3 regions of the Streptomyces sp. NPDC002490 genome follow, and region 3 is predicted to be linked to each of the others. Evidence: predicted binding sites of a transcription regulator. Region 3 holds the regulator's gene; each other region holds the start of a gene.
What was found. The regulator HrcA, encoded in region 3, represses chaperone genes, less so after heat shock. The targets are predictions, from matches to a motif close to TTNGCACTCNGNNNNNCNGAGTGCNAA.

Region 1 (3,274 bases), on a different contig from region 3:
GCGACGGGGGCCGGGCCGGGGCCCGTCGTTCAGCGCCTGCGCGCCGGTGGTCGACTAGTGCGAGTGGCCGTGACCGTGACCGGCGTCGGCGGCCTCCTCCTCGGCCGGCTTCTCGACGACGAGGGTCTCCGTCGTGAGCAGCAGGGAGGCGATGGAGGCGGCGTTCTCCAGCGCGGAGCGGGTCACCTTGACCGGGTCGATGACGCCGGCCTTGACCAGGTCGCCGTACTCCTCGGTGGCGGCGTTGTAGCCGTGGCCGGCCTCCAGGTCGGCGACCTTGGAGACGATGACGTAGCCCTCCAGGCCGGCGTTCTCGGCGATCCAGCGCAGCGGCTCGACCGCGGCGCGGCGGACCACGGAGACGCCGGTGGCCTCGTCGCCCTCCTTGCCGAGGTTGCCCTCCAGCACCTTGGCGGCGTGCACCAGGGCGGAACCGCCACCGGAGACGATGCCCTCCTCGACCGCGGCGCGGGTCGCGGAGATGGCGTCCTCCAGACGGTGCTTCTTCTCCTTGAGCTCGACCTCGGTCGCGGCACCGACCTTGATCACGCAGACGCCGCCGGCGAGCTTGGCGAGGCGCTCCTGGAGCTTCTCGCGGTCCCAGTCGGAGTCGGTGTTCTCGATCTCGGCCTTGATCTGCGCCACGCGGCCGACGACGTCCTCGGAGTTGCCGGCGCCGTCGACGATGGTGGTGTCGTCCTTGGAGACGGTCACCCGGCGGGCGGAACCCAGCACCTCCAGGCCGACCTGGTCGAGCTTGAGGCCGACCTCCTCGGCGATGACCTGGGCACCGGTGAGGGTGGCCATGTCGCCGAGCATCGCCTTGCGGCGGTCGCCGAAGCCGGGGGCCTTCACCGCGACGGCGTTGAAGGTGCCGCGGATCTTGTTGACGACCAGGGTCGACAGGGCCTCGCCCTCGACGTCCTCGGCGATGATCAGCAGCGGCTTGGAGCCACCCGCCTGGATGACCTTCTCCAGCAGCGGCAGCAGGTCCTGGATGGAGGAGATCTTGCCCTGGTGGATGAGGATGTACGGGTCTTCCAGGACGGCTTCCATGCGCTCCTGGTCCGTCACGAAGTACGGGGACAGGTAGCCCTTGTCGAAGGCCATGCCCTCGGTGAAGTCCAGTTCGAGGCCGAAGGTGTTCGACTCCTCGACGGTGATGACACCGTCCTTGCCGACCTTGTCCATGGCCTCGGCGATCAGCTCGCCGACCTGCGGGTCCTGGGCGGAGAGACCGGCGACGGCGGCGATGTCCGACTTCTCGTCGATCGGGCGCGCGGTGGCGAGGAGCTCGTCCGAGACGGCCTTGACGGCGGCGTCGATGCCCTTCTTCAGGGCGGCCGGGGAAGCACCGGCGGCGACGTTGCGCAGACCCTCCTTGACCAGGGCCTGGGCCAGCACGGTGGCGGTGGTGGTGCCGTCGCCCGCGATGTCGTTGGTCTTGGTCGCCACCTCCTTGACGAGCTGGGCGCCGAGGTTCTCGTACGGGTCCTCGACCTCGACCTCACGGGCGATGGTGACGCCGTCGTTGGTGATGGTCGGCGCGCCGAACTTCTTGTCGATGACGACGTTGCGACCACGGGGGCCGATCGTCACCTTGACGGTGTCGGCCAGCTTGTTGACGCCGCGCTCAAGGGCGCGACGGGCGTCTTCGTCGAACTTCAGGATCTTCGCCATGGGAGCGGTTCAGCCCTCTCAGAAACTGCTGGAAGCGGTGAAACGGAACGCGCCCCCGGCACCCGGCTTCGCGCGGGGCCAGGGGCACGTTCCACGAGCACGGGGCGCCTCGGGACGCCCGGTGACTACTTCTCGATGATCGCGAGCACGTCGCGGGCCGAGAGGACGAGGTACTCCTCGTTGTTGTACTTCACCTCGGTGCCGCCGTACTTGCTGTAGAGGACGACGTCGCCGACGGCGACGTCGAGCTCGACGCGCTTGCCGTCCTCGACCCGGCCCGGGCCCACGGCCAGGACGACGCCCTCCTGGGGCTTCTCCTTGGCAGTGTCCGGAATGACCAGGCCGGAGGCCGTGGTCTGCTCGGCGTCGAGCGGCTGGACCACGATGCGGTCCTCAAGCGGCTTGATGGCAACCTTGGAGCTGGTGGTCGTCACGATCCGACCTCCCCCTTCGGAGATCTCACGGGGTCAATTGTCTGGGGTGGCGACCAGGTCGATCCGTCGTCGCGGGTGCCGGACCTGCCTGTCGCATTGGCACTCGCCGGTGGAGAGTGCCAGGGCCGAGACTATGACCGCGATTAGCACTCGGTCAAGCGGAGTGCCAACGCGCCGTCCGTTCGGGCTCCGCCGCACGCTCCCCGCGCACGGTCGGGCGGCCCGCTCGGCCGCGAGCGGGACCCTCCTGCGGCCGGCGGTCCCGCCCCGTCAGAGGTAGTCCTCCAGCTTGGCCACGGCGTAGCCCTGGTCGGTGACGTGCTTCAGGAAGCGGCGCATGGCGTCGGGCATGCTGCCGCCCCAGTCCCCGCGGCCCCGGAAGTGGGTGAGCACGATGTCCCCGGGGTGCAGGCTGCGGTCCCACTCGCGGTACTCCCAGCGGTCGGCGAAGACCTCCTCGTTCCAGAGCGGCACGTGACGGATGCCGCAGGACCCGGCGGCGCGTAGGGTGTCGGCGTTGTAGTTCCCGTACGGCGGCCGGAAGACGGTGGGCCGGGTCCCGTACTGCTTCTGGATCACGTCCTGCATGCCGCAGATCTGCTGCTTCTGCTGGGCGTAGGACAGGCCCGGCAGGTAGGGGTGGGTCAGGGTGTGGTTGTTGAGGGTGACCCCGGCGTCGCGCATGGCGCGGAAGTAGCCGTAGTCCTCCTTGACCAGGTAGTCGCTGAGGAACGCGGTGTACGGGACCTGGAGCTCCTCCATCATCCTGATCAGCGCCGGGTCCTTGTCGGCACCGTCGTCGATGGTGAGGAAGACGACCTTGTCCCTGGTGGGGACGGTGGTGAAGACCGGCGGCAGGCCCTCCTGCCCCTCGACCTCGAACCCGTCCCGGGTGGTGATCCTCGGCTTCACGGCGGGCGGCGGCGGGGCGAGGAGCGGGGGCTTGGCGAGCCCCCAGCGCTTGGCGGTGGCGAGCCGGGCCGCCTCGACGGTGCGCTTGCGGACGGCGGCGGCGTCCTCGACGGCCTCCTTCGCGCCCTTCGCGCCGGGGGCGCCGCCCGGCTGCCCGGAGGCGGAGGCGGCGGGCTTCGCCGGCTCGGCCGGTTCCGTGCCGCAACCCGCGACGGTGGTGGCGGTGACACCGAGGGCGAGGACGGCGA
Region 2 (3,274 bases), on a different contig from region 3:
GAGATCCCGGACCAGATCGTCATCCCCGTCGCCTCGGGCTCCCAGCTCACGAAGATCGACAAGGGCCTCCAGGAGCTGATCAAGCTCGGGCTGGTCGCCGACAAGCCCTACAAGATCTTCGGCGCCCAGGCCACCGGCTGCTCCCCGGTCTCCACCGCCTTCAAGGCCGGCCACGACGTGGTCCGCCCGCAGAAGCCCGACACCATCGCCAAGTCGCTGGCCATCGGCAACCCGGCGGACGGCCCCTACGTCCTCGACATCGCCCGGCGCACCGGCGGTGCGGTGGAGGACGTGGACGACACCGCGGTCGTCGAGGCGATCTCGCTGCTGGCCCGGACCGAGGGCATCTTCGCGGAGACCGCGGGCGGCGTCACCCTCGGCGTCACCAAGAAGCTCATCGAGAGCGGGCAGCTCGACCCGACGCTGACCACCGTCGCCATCAACACCGGCGACGGGCTCAAGACCCTGGACGCGGTCGCCGACCGGGCCCGTCCCACCGCGACCATCAAGCCGAACCTCGACGCCTTCCGTGCGGCGGGCCTCGCCACCGACTGAACCGCCACCCCCTCCCGCCCCCTGACGTCCCCGGGGCGGGAGGTCGCGAAACTCCCCCCGCCCTTCCCTCCCCTTCCCTCCACTTCTCTCCGGTTCTCTCCGGAAACGACCGGAAAGGTCTTCTCATGAGTGTCACCGTTCGCATCCCGACCATCCTGCGCACGTACACCGGCGGCCAGGCCGAGGTTCCCGCCGAGGGGGCGACCCTCAGCGAGGTCATCGCCGACCTGGAGAAGAACCACGCGGGCATCGCCGGTCGGGTCCTGGACGACCAGGGCAAGCTGCGCCGCTTCGTCAACGTGTACGTGAACGACGACGACGTCCGCTTCGAGCAGGGCCTCGCCACCGCCACCCCGGACGGCGCGGGCATCTCGATCATCCCGGCCGTCGCCGGCGGCTGAGCCTCCGCCGGGGCTGACGCTCCGTCATCACCTCGACCCCCTCCGCAAGAGAAGCGGAGGGGGTCATTCATGAGGATTGAACGCGGTAGGGTTGGGGAAATGGCTCGCGCATTTGTGCTTCACACATATGACTTCTCAGCCGCGCGCCGACAAGAAGCAGCCAAAGAGCATTACCGAATTGGCCCTTTCATCACATTTGACCGGCCCGAGTTGCCCTGAATTCGCGCCGGTCATCCGCCTTTCTCCGAGCGGCCGTCCCCGGATTTCTCGTCCAGTTGACCTGTTGCAGACGGCAGTTGGACAGATACATTCAGCGGCGGTCGACGCGTTCCGGCGCACACCCCCAACCGTTGGGGGGTGGAGGTCTGACCCGGGCCCGCGAAGTGCGGTCCTGTGCAAGGGCCAGTAATAGGGGAGTTAGGCATGGCTCAGGGCACCGTCAAGTGGTTCAACGCGGAGAAGGGCTACGGCTTCATCGCGGTCGACGGTGGTGCGGATGTTTTCGTCCACTACAGCGCCATCCAGATGGACGGGTACCGCACCCTCGAAGAGGGTCAGCGGGTCGAGTTCGAGATTTCGCAGGGTCAGAAGGGGCCGCAGGCCGATATGGTCCGTTTGGCCGTCTGACGCCGGCGTCGACTGGCTGCGACGTTCCGGAGGGTCCGCACCCCGACAGGGTGCGGACCCTCCGTGCTGTCCGCCCCCGCCCGCCGCCCGTTCCCGCCCGCCCCCTGTCGCGCCCCCGCGCCCCGGCGACACCGTTCCCGCATTCGGTCGCGCCCCGGTCGTGCTTCGGTTGGCCGAACCGCCCTGACCTGCACGGAAGCGATGGCGGCGGTATGTCGCAAGGGCAAGCCGCTTGCACTCGCACCTGTCGAGTGCTAATCATTGGCGTTAGCACTCTACGAGTGAGAGTGCTACGAAGGACCGGGTCGGTGAGGCCCGCGGACCGGGCGGGGGCATCCCTCACCCGGTGTCGTAGGCCGTCCGTCGCGGGCGCCAGCGCGGTCCGAACCATCCGCTCCCACGCCGTAAGGGCGCGGGTAGGACCCCCTTCAGTCCGGGAGGACCACTTCACATGGCCAAGATCATCGCGTTCGACGAGGAGGCGCGGCGCGGCCTTGAGCGCGGTATGAACCAGCTCGCCGACGCCGTCAAGGTCACCCTCGGCCCCAAGGGCCGCAACGTCGTCCTTGAGAAGAAGTGGGGCGCCCCCACGATCACCAACGATGGTGTCTCCATCGCCAAGGAGATCGAGCTCGAAGACCCCTACGAGAAGATCGGCGCCGAGCTGGTCAAGGAGGTCGCGAAGAAGACGGACGACGTCGCCGGTGACGGCACGACGACCGCGACCGTCCTCGCCCAGGCGCTGGTCCGCGAGGGTCTGCGCAACGTCGCCGCGGGCGCCAACCCGATGGCCCTCAAGCGCGGCATCGAGAAGGCCGTCGAGGCCGTCTCCGCCGCCCTGCTGGAGCAGGCCAAGGACGTGGAGACCAAGGAGCAGATCGCCTCCACCGCCTCCATCTCCGCCGCCGACACCCAGATCGGCGACCTCATCGCCGAGGCCATGGACAAGGTCGGCAAGGAAGGCGTCATCACCGTCGAGGAGTCCCAGACCTTCGGTCTGGAGCTGGAACTCACCGAGGGCATGCGCTTCGACAAGGGCTACATCTCGGCGTACTTCGCCACCGACATGGAGCGTATGGAGGCGTCCCTGGACGACCCGTACATCCTGATCGCCAACTCCAAGATCGGCAACGTCAAGGACCTGCTGCCGCTGCTGGAGAAGGTCATGCAGTCCGGCAAGCCGCTGCTGATCATCGCCGAGGACGTCGAGGGCGAGGCCCTGTCGACCCTGGTCGTCAACAAGATCCGCGGCACCTTCAAGTCCGTCGCCGTCAAGGCCCCGGGCTTCGGCGACCGCCGCAAGGCCATGCTCGGCGACATCGCCATCCTGACCGGCGGCGAGGTCATCTCCGAGGAGGTCGGCCTCAAGCTGGAGAACGCGACCCTGGACCTCCTGGGCCGCGCCCGCAAGGTCGTCATCACCAAGGACGAGACCACCATCGTCGACGGTGCCGGTGACACCGACCAGGTCGCCGGTCGCGTGAACCAGATCCGCGCCGAGATCGAGAACTCCGACTCGGACTACGACCGCGAGAAGCTCCAGGAGCGCCTGGCGAAGCTCGCCGGCGGCGTGGCCGTCATCAAGGCCGGTGCCGCCACCGAGGTGGAGCTCAAGGAGCGCAAGCACCGCATCGAGGACGCCGTCCGCAACGCGAAGGCCGCCGTCGAGGAGGGCATCGTCGCCGGTGGTG
Region 3 (3,274 bases):
GTGTTGACAAGGGTGCGCCCCTCGCTTCCGGACCTCGGAAGGAGGGGCGCACCTCACGGAGCGTGGCGACCGCACTACGGGTCAGCGGCCGTTGAACGCGTCCTTCAGCCGGGAGAACAGGCCCTGCTGACCTGGCTGGAACTGACCGGTCGGTCGCTCCTCGCCGCGCAGCTTCGCCAGCTCCCGCAGCAGCCGTTCCTGTTCCGGATCGAGCTTGGCGGGGGTCTGCACCTCGACGTGGACGATCAGGTCGCCGCGACCGCCGCCGCGCAGATGGGTCACCCCGCGACCGTGCAGCGGGATCGACTGGCCGGACTGGGTGCCGGGCCGGATGTCGATCTCCTCCAGTCCGTCCAGCGTCTCCAACGGCACCTTCGTCCCCAGCGCGGCGGCCGTCATCGGGATGGTCACCGTGCAGTGCAGGTCGTCGCCGCGCCGCTGGAAGACCGCGTGCGGCAGCTCGTGGATCTCGACGTAGAGGTCACCGGCGGGACCGCCACCGGGGCCCACCTCGCCCTCGCCGGCGAGCTGGATGCGGGTGCCGTTGTCGACACCGGCCGGGATCTTCACGGTCAGCGTGCGGCGGGAACGGACCCGGCCGTCGCCCGCGCACTCGGGGCACGGGGTGGGCACCACGGTGCCGAAGCCCTGGCACTGGGGACAGGGCCGGGAGGTCATGACCTGGCCGAGGAAGGACCGGGTCATCTGCGAGACCTCGCCCCGGCCGCGGCACATGTCGCAGGTCTGGGCGCTGGTTCCGGGCGCGGCGCCCTCGCCGTTGCAGGTGGTGCAGACCACGGCGGTGTCGACCTGGATGTCCTTGGTGGTCCCGAAGGCCGCCTCGTCCAGCTCCACCTCCAGCCGGATCATCGCGTCCTGCCCGCGCCGGGTGCGGGAGCGCGGGCCGCGCTGGGACGCCGTGCCGAAGAAGGCGTCCATGATGTCCGAGAAGTTGCCGAAGCCACCCGCGCCGAAGCCGCCGGCGCCGGCGCCGCCCGACTGGGACAGCGGATCGCCGCCGAGGTCGTAGACCTGCTTCTTCTGCGGGTCCGACAGCACCTCGTAGGCGGCGTTGATCTCCTTGAACCGCTCCTGGGTCTTCGGATCGGGGTTGACGTCCGGGTGCAGCTCGCGCGCGAGCCTCCGGAACGCCTTCTTGATCTCGTCCTGGGACGCGTCGCGGCGCACGCCGAGTACGGCGTAGTAGTCCGTGGCCACTTACGACTCCGCCAGGATCTGTCCGACGTAACGTGCCACTGCGCGTACTGCTCCCATCGTTCCCGGGTAGTCCATGCGGGTCGGGCCGACCACGCCGAGCTTGGCGACTGCCTCGCCGCCCGAACCGTAGCCCACCGACACCACGGACGTGGAGTTGAGTCCCTCGTGGGCGTTCTCGTGACCGATCCTTACGGTCATGCCCGAATACTCGGCCTCGCCGAGGAGCTTGAGGAGCACGACCTGCTCCTCCAGCGCCTCCAGCACGGGCCGGATGGTGAGGGGGAAGTCATGTCCGAAACGGGTGAGGTTGGCGGTGCCGCCGATCATCAACCGCTCCTCCGTCTCCTCGACCAGCGTCTCCAACAGGGTGGAGAGGACGGTCGAGACACTGCCCCGGTCCTCGGCGTCGAACACCTCGGGCAGGTCCTGCACCAACTGCGGCACGTCGGTGAAGCGCCGGCCGGCGACCCGGCTGTTGAGCCGGGCCCGCAGATCGGCGAGGGAGGTCTCGCCGAAGGGGGCGGGACAGTCCACCATGCGCTGCTCGACCCGGCCGGTGTCGGTGATCAGGACCAGCATCACCCGGGCCGGGGCCAGGGACAGCAGCTCCACGTGCCGCACCGTGGAGCGGGTCAGGGACGGGTACTGCACGACGGCGACCTGCCGGGTCAGCTGCGCGAGCAGCCGGACCGTGCGGCCCACCACGTCGTCGAGGTCCACCGCGCCGTCCAGGAAGTTCTGGATGGCCCGGCGTTCCGGGGCCGTCATCGGCTTGACGCCGGCCAGCTTGTCCACGAACAGGCGGTAGCCCTTGTCGGTGGGGATGCGCCCGGCGCTGGTGTGCGGCTGGGCGATGAACCCCTCCTCCTCCAGCGCCGCCATGTCGTTGCGGACGGTCGCCGGGGACACCCCGAGGCTGTGCCGCTCGGTCAGCGCCTTGGAACCGACCGGCTCCTCGGTGCCGACGTAGTCCTGGACGATGGCGCGCAGCACCTCCAGCCTGCGTTCGCTGAGCATCGCGCACCTCCAGCTCCGTCTGCCCCAGCGGTGGACCCGCCCGGCCCGGTGGACCGGAGCTTGGCACTCATCACCTTCGAGTGCCAGCGTCCCCAGCCAAGTGTACGGCCGGTGGGCGTGCCCGGAGCAAGGCCGTGACACGTGCGGCTGTCGCCGACCCGGGCGCGGGGGCGGTGATCTAGCGTCACGGCATGCGAACGACACGGGACATCGCCTGGGCGGCGGAGGGTTGGGAGCGGATCGCTCCGCGGGTGGGACGGCGCAGGCTGCCCGGCTGGGACTGCACGGTCGGACTGGTGGCGGGTGAGCGCGGCGCCCTGCTGGTGGACGCCGGGTCCACCCTGCGGGAGGGCGCGGAACTGCGGGAGCAGACGGGGCGGCTGCTGGGCGGGCGGGGTGTGACGCACATCGCGCTCACCCATCCGCACTTCGACCACGTCTTCGGAGCGGCGGCGTTCCGGGACGCCGAGGTCCACGGGGCCGGCGGGCTCGGAACGGTCCTGGTGACCGGGCGCGAGGAGCTGCGGACCGATGCGGTGCGGCACGGGGTCGCCCCGGAGGAGGCCGCGGCGGCGGCCGGCGCGCTGCGCGCCCCCGGGGTCGAGGTGGCGGACGTGTGCGCCCTGGACCTGGGCGGCGTGTCGGTGGTCCTGGCGAACGCGGGTCCGGGGCACACCGGGCAGGACCTGGTCGTGGTGGTCGGCGACCGGTCCGCCGGGAGTCCCCCGGTGGTGTTCTGCGGCGATCTGGTCGAGGAGTCCGGCGAGCCCCAGGCCGGCCCCGACGCCTGGCCGGACCGCTGGCCCGGGGCGCTGGACCGGGTGCTCGCCCTCGGCGGTCCGCACGGGCGGTACGTGCCCGGGCACGGGGCCGTGGTGGACGCGGACTTCGTCCGGGCCCAGCGGGCGGAGCTCCACGCCCGGTGCGCCCCCGACGACGGGGCTCCGGGGGCGCCAGGGGCCGGGGCGGCGGGGCGCCCGGGCTGAGGGGCGTCCGAGGGCGGATCCGGGGGCTTGCGCCACCGTCCGCGCGCCCCTTT

Region 1: groES (co-chaperone GroES) is a predicted target of HrcA. The motif match lies at 2,258-2,284, and genes of this name have one in related genera.
Region 2: groL (chaperonin GroEL) is a predicted target of HrcA. The motif match lies at 1,851-1,877, and genes of this name have one in related genera.

What each region holds. Positions count from the first base shown of each region.
Region 1 covers NZ_JBEOWM010000023.1:19,094-22,367, forward strand. Annotated here, with positions in the region: gene groL (chaperonin GroEL) at 55-1,680, opposite strand; gene groES (co-chaperone GroES) at 1,806-2,114, opposite strand; gene ABT092_RS16695 (polysaccharide deacetylase family protein) at 2,385-3,274, opposite strand, start outside.
Region 2 covers NZ_JBEOWM010000018.1:125,193-128,466, forward strand. Annotated here, with positions in the region: gene thrC (threonine synthase) at 1-555, shown strand, start outside; gene ABT092_RS14420 (MoaD/ThiS family protein) at 681-956, shown strand; gene ABT092_RS14425 (cold-shock protein) at 1,380-1,583, shown strand; gene groL (chaperonin GroEL) at 2,035-3,274, shown strand, end outside.
Region 3 covers NZ_JBEOWM010000002.1:139,218-142,491, forward strand. Annotated here, with positions in the region: gene dnaJ (molecular chaperone DnaJ) at 82-1,218, opposite strand; gene hrcA (heat-inducible transcriptional repressor HrcA) at 1,219-2,235, opposite strand; gene ABT092_RS01890 (MBL fold metallo-hydrolase) at 2,427-3,221, shown strand.